DNA from 2 places in the Bradyrhizobium sp. 170 genome. Region 2 is predicted to be linked to the other one. Evidence: riboswitches for the same ligand, from Rfam matches in the RefSeq annotation. Region 2 holds a riboswitch; the other holds the start of a gene.
The links. Region 2 has a riboswitch for cobalamin ahead of IVB05_RS07255 (DUF1636 domain-containing protein). Riboswitches for the same ligand answer to the same signal wherever they lie in the genome.
Positions count from the first base shown of each region.

Region 1: linked by a shared signal. The riboswitch ahead of IVB05_RS02245 (TonB-dependent receptor) and the one ahead of IVB05_RS07255 (DUF1636 domain-containing protein) in region 2 are both predicted to bind cobalamin.

Region 1 covers NZ_CP064703.1:489,454-493,591, reverse strand. Annotated here, with positions in the region: gene IVB05_RS02255 (ABC transporter ATP-binding protein) at 1-737, opposite strand, end outside; gene IVB05_RS02250 (iron ABC transporter permease) at 734-1,777, opposite strand; cobalamin riboswitch at 1,924-2,123, shown strand; gene IVB05_RS02245 (TonB-dependent receptor) at 2,236-4,138, shown strand, end outside.
Region 2 covers NZ_CP064703.1:1,512,456-1,516,593, forward strand. Annotated here, with positions in the region: gene cobD (threonine-phosphate decarboxylase CobD) at 1-196, shown strand, start outside; gene IVB05_RS07245 (cobyric acid synthase) at 207-1,655, opposite strand; gene cobO (cob(I)yrinic acid a,c-diamide adenosyltransferase) at 1,660-2,313, opposite strand; cobalamin riboswitch at 2,357-2,575, shown strand; gene IVB05_RS07255 (DUF1636 domain-containing protein) at 2,668-3,042, shown strand; gene cobW (cobalamin biosynthesis protein CobW) at 3,039-4,067, shown strand; gene cobN (cobaltochelatase subunit CobN) at 4,067-4,138, shown strand, end outside.

The DNA of each region.
Region 1 (4,138 bases), 1.0 Mb from region 2:
GCGCGATAGGCCGAGATCCTGAACACGTCAGCCATCACCTGCTCGGACAGCGCCGCCGCCGGCCCGCCCTGCGACACCAGGCGGCCTTCACGCAGCACCAGCACATGGTCGGCAAACCGCGCCGCCAATCCCAGATCATGCGTCACGACAATGACGAGCACGCCCTTGTCGGCGGTCGCGCGCAAATTCTTCATGACGTCGATCTGATGCCGCGGGTCAAGCGAGGCAGTCGGCTCGTCGGCCAGGATGACCGGTGCCTCCACCGCCAGCGCGCGGGCCAGCGCGACGCGGCTGCGCTCGCCGCCGGACAATTCGGTGACGCGGCGATCGCTGAACTCGATCACGTCGACCGCCTGCATCGCCCGCAGCACCGCCTCCGCATCCCTTGGCGACAGCCGCGCCGGATCGGTGGCGCCATGTGGATAGCGGCCGAGTGCCACGATATCCCGCGCCGGCAGCGGCCAGTGCACGACATGCCCCTGCGGCAGATAGCCGAAGCGTTTTGCGCGCTCGCGCAGCGGCAGCGAAGCCAATGCGACGCCGCCGATCTCGATCTCGCCTTCGGACGGGATCAATCCCGCCAGCGCCCGTAGCAGCGTGGTCTTGCCGGCGCCGTTCGGCCCGACCAGCGCCACCAGATGGCCCGGCGACAGCGACAGCGAAACATCTTTCAGCACGACGCGGCCAGCGAGCCGCACGCCGAGCCCCTTTGCGGTCAGCAGTGCCGTTTCGCTCATGCGACGCCTCCGCCGAGCGCGCGGCGTTCGCGCATGATCAAATAGAGGAAGAACGGCACGCCGATGATCGAGGTCAGCACGCCGACCTTGATATCGGAGGTCGAAGGGATGATGCGCACCGCGATGTCGGCCGCGAGCAGCAGCGCGGAGCCTGCGAGCGCGCTCGGCACCAAAAGTCGCCCCGGGTCGTAGCCGATCAACGGCCGCATCAGATGTGGTGCAACGAGCCCGATGAAACCGATGGTGCCGGTGACGGCGACCGCGCCGCCGACGCCGAGTGCGACGCCCGAAATCACGAACAGCCGCAAACGCCCGACATCGACGCCGAGGCTTTGCGCGGTTTCCTCGCCCAGGCTCAGCGCGCGAAACGCATGGCGCTGGCTGAACAGCATGATCGCACCGGCAATGATGAACGGCAGCGCGAGCGTAACGTGCTGAAAGCTGCGGTCCTCCAGCGACCCCAGCAGCCAGAACGCGATCTCCAGCACCACGAAAGGGTTGCTGGAGAGGTTCATTACCAGCGCGGTGGCGGCACCCGCAAAGCTCGAAATCGCCAAGCCGGAGAGAATGAGGATCAAAAGCCCCGCATTGCGGCCGGCGATCGAGAGCAGCACGAACACCGAAACGAACGCCGCACAGATCGCCGCGACCGGCAATGCGTAGGATCGCACGTCGGCCAGCCCCAGCGCGATCACCAGCACGGCGCCGAACGCTGCCGATTGCGGGGCGCCGAACAGCGAGGGCGACGCCAGCGGATTGCGCAACAGGCCCTGCAGCGACGCACCTGACAGCCCGAGAATGGCGCCGATCGCCAGCGCCAGCAGCGTCCGCGGCAGGCGGATTTCGCGCACGATCACCTGCGACACGTCGCTGCCGCCGCCGAACAGCGCTTCCGCCACCGCAAGCGGCGACAGCCGCACCGGCCCAATGCCGAGCGAGATCAGCACCAGCAGCACAACGAGAACGGCAAGCGCCGCGGTCGCGCCGATCCGCCGGCGCGCGGCATCCTCGTTGGTCACGGTTACAGCCTCAACACTCATCGATCGTCCTAAAGCAGTTTTACCCGCCCCGGTACAGGAGCTCAGGCAAGGAGCGGGCAGCAGTGCTCATGCGGCAAAAATAGCGCACTCGTCCAGTTGACATCGCGAGCGCGCCCAAGGCGGATTGACTCGAACTTTGACAAACTTCTACCATAGTTCCTGACGGTTCCCGTTTTGGGGATCAAAAGGGAATGCGGTGCGGGGAAACTCCCCAATTCCGCGGCTGCCCCCGCAACTGTAAGCGGCGAATCCTTCGTCATAGGCCACTGGGAATCTCGGTCCTGGGAAGGCGACGAAGGGTGACGACCCGCGAGCCAGGAGACCTGCCGTCAGCCGTGGTCACACGCGAAGATGTCGGTCGGGGAGTACAGGCATTAGCTTCACCTAAGCTGCTCAAAGCACATGGTGAGACTTGGTTCGCTGTGACGTGCCACTGACGTCATACCGAGGCCTGAACCATGTCTTCCATCATCGCCACGCGGCAGCGCCGCTACTGGCTTGCCTCCAGTTTCCTGATACCTGTCGCGTCGCTCGGCATTTCCGGCGCGCAGGCACAGCAGACGCCATCCGAGCAATTGCCGCCGATCGAGATCACCTCGCCCACCGACCCGAACCGGACCCGCGCCAAGCCGACCTACGATGAGCCATCAACCTCGCGACGCGTCGTACCGGCGGCTGCGCCGTCGACCGGCACGCGGCCCGCGGCAGGGGCCAGCTCGAACGTCGCATCGCAAAGCGTTTCGCAAGGCGCGGGCGGCAGCGGCGGCCGTCAGTTCTCCGGCATCGTCGGCACGGCGTCGACCGTTATTACTGCCGAAGAGATCGCGCATTCGCCGGCCCAAACGTTGCAGGAAATCATCGCGCAAACGCCTGGCGTGCAGCTGACCAGCCTCTATGGCGGCGTCAACGGCGCCAAGACGTCGGTCGACCTCCGCGGCTTCGGCGCTTTCGCCACCTCAAATACCCTGGTGCTCATCAACGGCCGAAGGCTCAACGACATCGACATGGCCGGCGTCGATCTCTCGACCATTCCGCGCGATTCGATCGAGCGTATCGAAATCACGCGCGGCAACAGCGGCGCGGTGCTCTACGGCGACAATGCCGTCGGCGGTGTCATCAATATCGTCCTGAAGAACGGCGTCAGCGGCCCGCCGGTCGCCATGCGCGCGGAGGCCGGTGTCGGCTCCTTCAACCAGCGTATGGCCTCGGTCTCGACGGCGCTGAATTCGGGACCATGGTCGACGTCATTCTACGGCAACGCCATCAAGTCTGACGGTTACAGGGTCAACAACGCGCTCGATCAGCGCAATGGGGTCGGCAATCTCAATTACACCACACCAGACCTCAAGGCCTTCCTTACGGTGACCGGCGACGACCAGAAGCTCGGTTTTCCGGGCGGACGCACCGTCGATCCCTCGATCGGGCTAAATCAACTCGTCACCGATCGCAGGGGCACAAATACGCCGTTCGATTACGGCAACCAGCAGGGCGCCAGCGCGACCGCCGGATTCACCAAGACCCTGTGGGACGGCGCTGAACTGATCGTCGATGGCGGCGTCAGAGATAAGAAAACGCAAAGCGGATTCTTCGGCGCGATACCGTTTGCGTCGCCATTTCCGAGCTTCTCCTCCACCTATAACGACGCATCATTGCAGACCTGGTCGATCACGCCACGATTGAGCATCAAGAACTCGATCCTCGGGGTGCCCTCACAGATCCTGACCGGTATCGATTATTACGATGCGACGTTCCGCCAGGACCGCGGGGCGTTCAAGGGCCTTGCGCCGACCCACATCTACGACCTGTCGCAGCAGACGCTGGCCGGCTACTGGCAGCACACGGTAGGCCTGTTGCCGACGACCGATTTCTCCTATGGCGCCAGGATTCAAAACACCAGCCTGAGCGCCCGGGATCGGTTCGACGCCAACGCGCCCGGTTGCGCCATGTTCTTTAATTGCAGCGATCAAGCCTCCCCGCTGGACAGCAACGAGACCCAGTACGCCTTGCACGTCGGGCTCGAGCACCGGCTCAACAACACATTCTCGGTGTTTGGCCGCGCCGCGCGCGCGTTCCGTACTCCGACCGTCGATGAACGCGTCTCCAGCGGCCCCTTCTTCGTTCCAGGGACCTTTCAGCTGAAAACCCAGACCTCGCACGACATCGAAGGCGGCTTCCGCGTCAAGGCCGGCGCGTTCCAGATGCAATCGAGCATCTACGGTATGGACCTCGAGAACGAGATCCATTTCATCCCAGCGCTGTTCTTCAACGTGAACCTCGGTCCAACCCGCCGCTACGGCTCCGAGACCAGCGCGTCGCTGCGTGTCAGCGACAACCTGTCGCTGCGGGCGGGCGCGGCCTACA
Region 2 (4,138 bases):
GCAGGGGTGGCGCCTTATCGGCGGCACGCCGCTGTTCCGTCTCTACGAGACCGGCGACGGGCGTGCCGCGCAGGCGCGGCTGGCCGGTGCGCGCATCTGGTCACGGATCTTCGAGCAAAGGCCGGGCTGGTTGCGGCTGGGGTTGCCAGGCGATGAATCGGAATGGACGCGGCTGGCCGAGGCTCTCTCGAGCTGACGTTTGGCGCTCAACGTGCGAGCGCGAGCAGCCCTTCGACATCGAGATGGGCCTCGATGTGATCGGCCAGCGCATCGAGCGCGCTCTCCACCCGCCCATGATACCGCTGGTTGGCAACCGGAATGTCCAATTGCCTGAGAAACGAGCTGCGGAAACTGTCGGACGTAAATAGGCCGTGCAGATAGCTGCCGCAGACACGTCCGTCGCTTGAGACCGCGCCTTCCGGCGCGCCATGAAGCAGAGCGAATGGACGCGCACGGTCCGGCCCGTCCGTCTGACCGATATGAATCTCGTAGGCGTCGATCGGGTGCCTCGTTTCCGCGTGCTGCGCGGTCACGCGGGTGAGCGTCTTCTGCTCCGTCATCACCGTCGTCACGTTCAGAAGGCCGAGACCGGGCGTTTCGCCAGCCGGGCCCTCGATCCCTTCGGGATCGGCCACGCTCCGCCCGAGCATCTGGTAGCCGCCGCAGACGCCGAGCACATGACCGCCACGGCGGTGATGCGCGAGCAGATCGATGTCCCAGCCCTGCGCGCGCAGGAAGGCGAGATCGCCGCGCGTCGATTTCGAGCCGGGAATGATCACGAGCCTGACGTCGCCGGGAATGGCCTCTCCCGGGCGGACCATCACGAGGTCGACGCCGGGCTCGAGCTTGAGCGGATCGAGATCATCGAAATTGGCGATCCGCGACAGCGCGAGAAACGCGATCTTGCATTGACCAGGTTTTCGCGCCTCACCGAGCCCCAGCGCATCTTCGGCCGGCAGTTCGCCGGCCCGGGTGAAGTAGGGCAGCACCCCAAAGCCGCGCCAGGATGTCCGGGCTTCGATCAGCCGATAGCCGTCGTCAAACAGTGTGGGATCGCCGCGGAATTTGTTGATCAGAAAACCCTGGACCATCGCGGCATCGTCCGCATTGATCACGGTCTTGATGCCGACGAGCTGCGCGATGACGCCGCCGCGGTCGATATCGCCAATCAGCACCACGGGAACGTCGGCTCTCCGGGCAAAGCCCATATTGGCGATGTCTGATTTGCGCAAGTTCACTTCGGCCGGGCTGCCGGCGCCTTCGACGAGCACGAAATCGGCGCGATCTTTCAGCCGCGCAAAGCTCTCGAGCACCGCGCCCATCAGCGAAGGTTTCAGGGATGCGTATTCGCGCGCGCGGGCCGTGGCGATGCGCTTGCCATGCACGATGATCTGGGCGCCGACATCAGTTTCCGGCTTCAAGAGGACCGGGTTCATATCGGTATGCGGCTCGACGCCGGCAGCCAACGCCTGCAACGCCTGCGCGCGGCCGATCTCGCCGCCATCGACAGTCACGGCTGCATTGTTCGACATGTTCTGCGGCTTGAATGGGAGCACGCGATAGCCGCGTCGCTTGGCGGCACGCGCGAGACCCGCGACGATGAGCGATTTACCCACGTCCGAGCCGGCTCCCTGGATCATCAATGCGCGCGCCATCGAATTAGAACTCGACGCCCGGCTGGGCCTTGACGCCAGAACGGAACGGATGTTTCACCAGCGTCATCTCGGTGACGAGATCGGCGATCTCGATCAACTCCTCCTTGGCATTGCGTCCGGTGAGAACGACATGCGTCATCGGCGGCTTCGAGGTCTTCAGGAAGTCGACGACCTCAGCTATGTCCAGGTAGTCATATCGAAGCGCGATGTTGATCTCGTCGAGCACGACCATGCGCAAGCGGGAATCCAGGATCAGTTGCTTCGCCTTGTCCCAGCCTGCCTTTGCGGCGGCGATATCGCGGGCGCGGTCCTGGGTTTCCCAGGTAAAGCCTTCTCCCATCGCATGGAACTGGCAGAGATCGCCGAAATGCCCGGTGAGCAGGCGTCGCTCGCCGGTATCCCAGGCGCCCTTGATGAACTGCACGACCGCACAGGGAAAGCCATGCGCGACACAGCGGACGATCATGCCGAAGGCGGAGGACGATTTTCCCTTTCCCGCGCCGGTATGCACGATGATCAGTCCCTTCTCACTGCTCTTGGTCGCCATGATCTTGTCGCGGGCGAGCTTTTTCTTTGCCATTTTCGCCGCATGGCGGGCACCACTCGAAGCCTCGGAGGCCACGACGTCCTCGTCCTCGGCGGCATCCTGTTCAGTCATCATCTGACGTGGTCCTTCGGCTTGACAAGTAGCTAGCTTGGGCAAATGGTGGGCCTGCGTTGGTTCCTGTCCTATGACAGGCGAAGAGGGAATGCGATAGGGCTCAAATCGAGAGGTTTGGGTTCGAAAAGCAGCCGCCCCCGCGACCGTGACCGGAGAGATGCCCGAAGCCACTGCCCCGAACGGGGTCGGGAAGGCGGACATCGAAGGACAAAATCCTGCTCCGCAAGCCGGGAGACCTGCCAGCGCAACGTTTGAGACCGGCGGACGGGGTGTTCCGCGACGGGGAAGCGAGCCTTCCTTCGGATGGATTCGCGCACCTCATCGCTCCCGCTGTTTATCCTGGAAGGGGCGATGACTGTCACACTTCACGTCTGCATCACCTGCCGTGCCGGCCAGACGCTCGGCGAGGGCGAGACCACGCCCGGCAAGCGCCTGCATGCCGCCATTCTCGAGGCCGGTGTGCCTGATGGCGTCGGTGTGGTTCCGGTCGAATGCCTGTCCGCGTGCAGTCAGGGCTGCTCGGTCGCGCTCAGCGCGCCGGGACGGTGGTGCTATGTCTACGGCCGTCTGTCGGAAACCAATGCGCGCGATGTGATCGCCGGCGCGTCAGCCTATGCGGCTGCGTCCGACGGCATCGTGCCGTGGCGCAGCCGTCCGGAGATCTTTCGCAAGCAATCGCGCGCCCGCATTCCACCTATTGCCGTCGTGCCGGAGGCCGCCGAATGAACTCGCTCGCAAAAGTCCCCGTCACGGTCGTCACCGGCTTTCTTGGATCGGGCAAGACGACGCTGATCCAGCATTTGATCACCAATGCCAATGGAAAGAAGCTTGCCGTGCTCGTCAACGAGTTTGGCAGCGAAGGCGTGGATGGGGACATCCTGAAATCTTGCGCCGATGCCAATTGTCCGGCCGAAAACATCGTCGAGCTTGCCAATGGCTGCATCTGCTGCACCGTGGCCGACGATTTCATTCCGGCCATGGAGCAATTGCTCGCACGCAACGTGAAGCCCGACCATATCCTGATCGAGACATCTGGATTGGCCCTGCCGAAGCCCTTGCTCAAGGCATTCGACTGGCCGGAGATTCGTTCCCGGATCACGGTTGATGGCGTGATCGCGCTGGCCGATGCGGAGGCCGTCGCGGCCGGTCGCTTCGCGCCGGATCCGGATGCGGTGGAAGCGCAGCGTGCGGCCGACGACAATCTCGATCACGAGACGCCGCTGTCAGAAGTGTTCGAGGACCAGATCGCCTGCGCCGACATCGTGCTGTTGACCAAGGCGGACCTTGCCGGATCGGTAGGGCTTGAAGCAGCGCGGGCTGCGATCGAAGCCGAGATGCCACGCCGCGTGCCGATGCTGCCCGTCGTGGACGGCGCGGTCGATGCGCGCGTGATCCTGGGTCTTGAAGCGGCGGCGGAAGATGATCTCGCCGCGCGCCCGTCGCATCATGACGGCGAGCACGAGCACAATGACTTTACCTCTGTCGTCATCGAGCTTCCGGAAGTCACCGATGTCGATGCGCTCATCGCATCGATCCAGCGGTTGGCGCGCGAGCAGAATGTGCTGCGCGCCAAGGGCTATGTCGCCGTTGAAGGCAAGCCGATGCGGCTCTTGCTGCAATCGGTCGGCGAGCGCGTGCGGCATCAGTTCGACAGGCCCTGGGGCGCTAAGCCACGACAGTCAAAGCTGGTCGTGATCGGTGAGCACGGCGATATCGATGAGGCCGCGATCAGGACAGGACTTGGCATCTGATGCACGTCGTCTTCCGCGAGAGCCGCGGGCTGGAGGAGACCGCGACGCCACGGGACATCGGCCAGGATCCG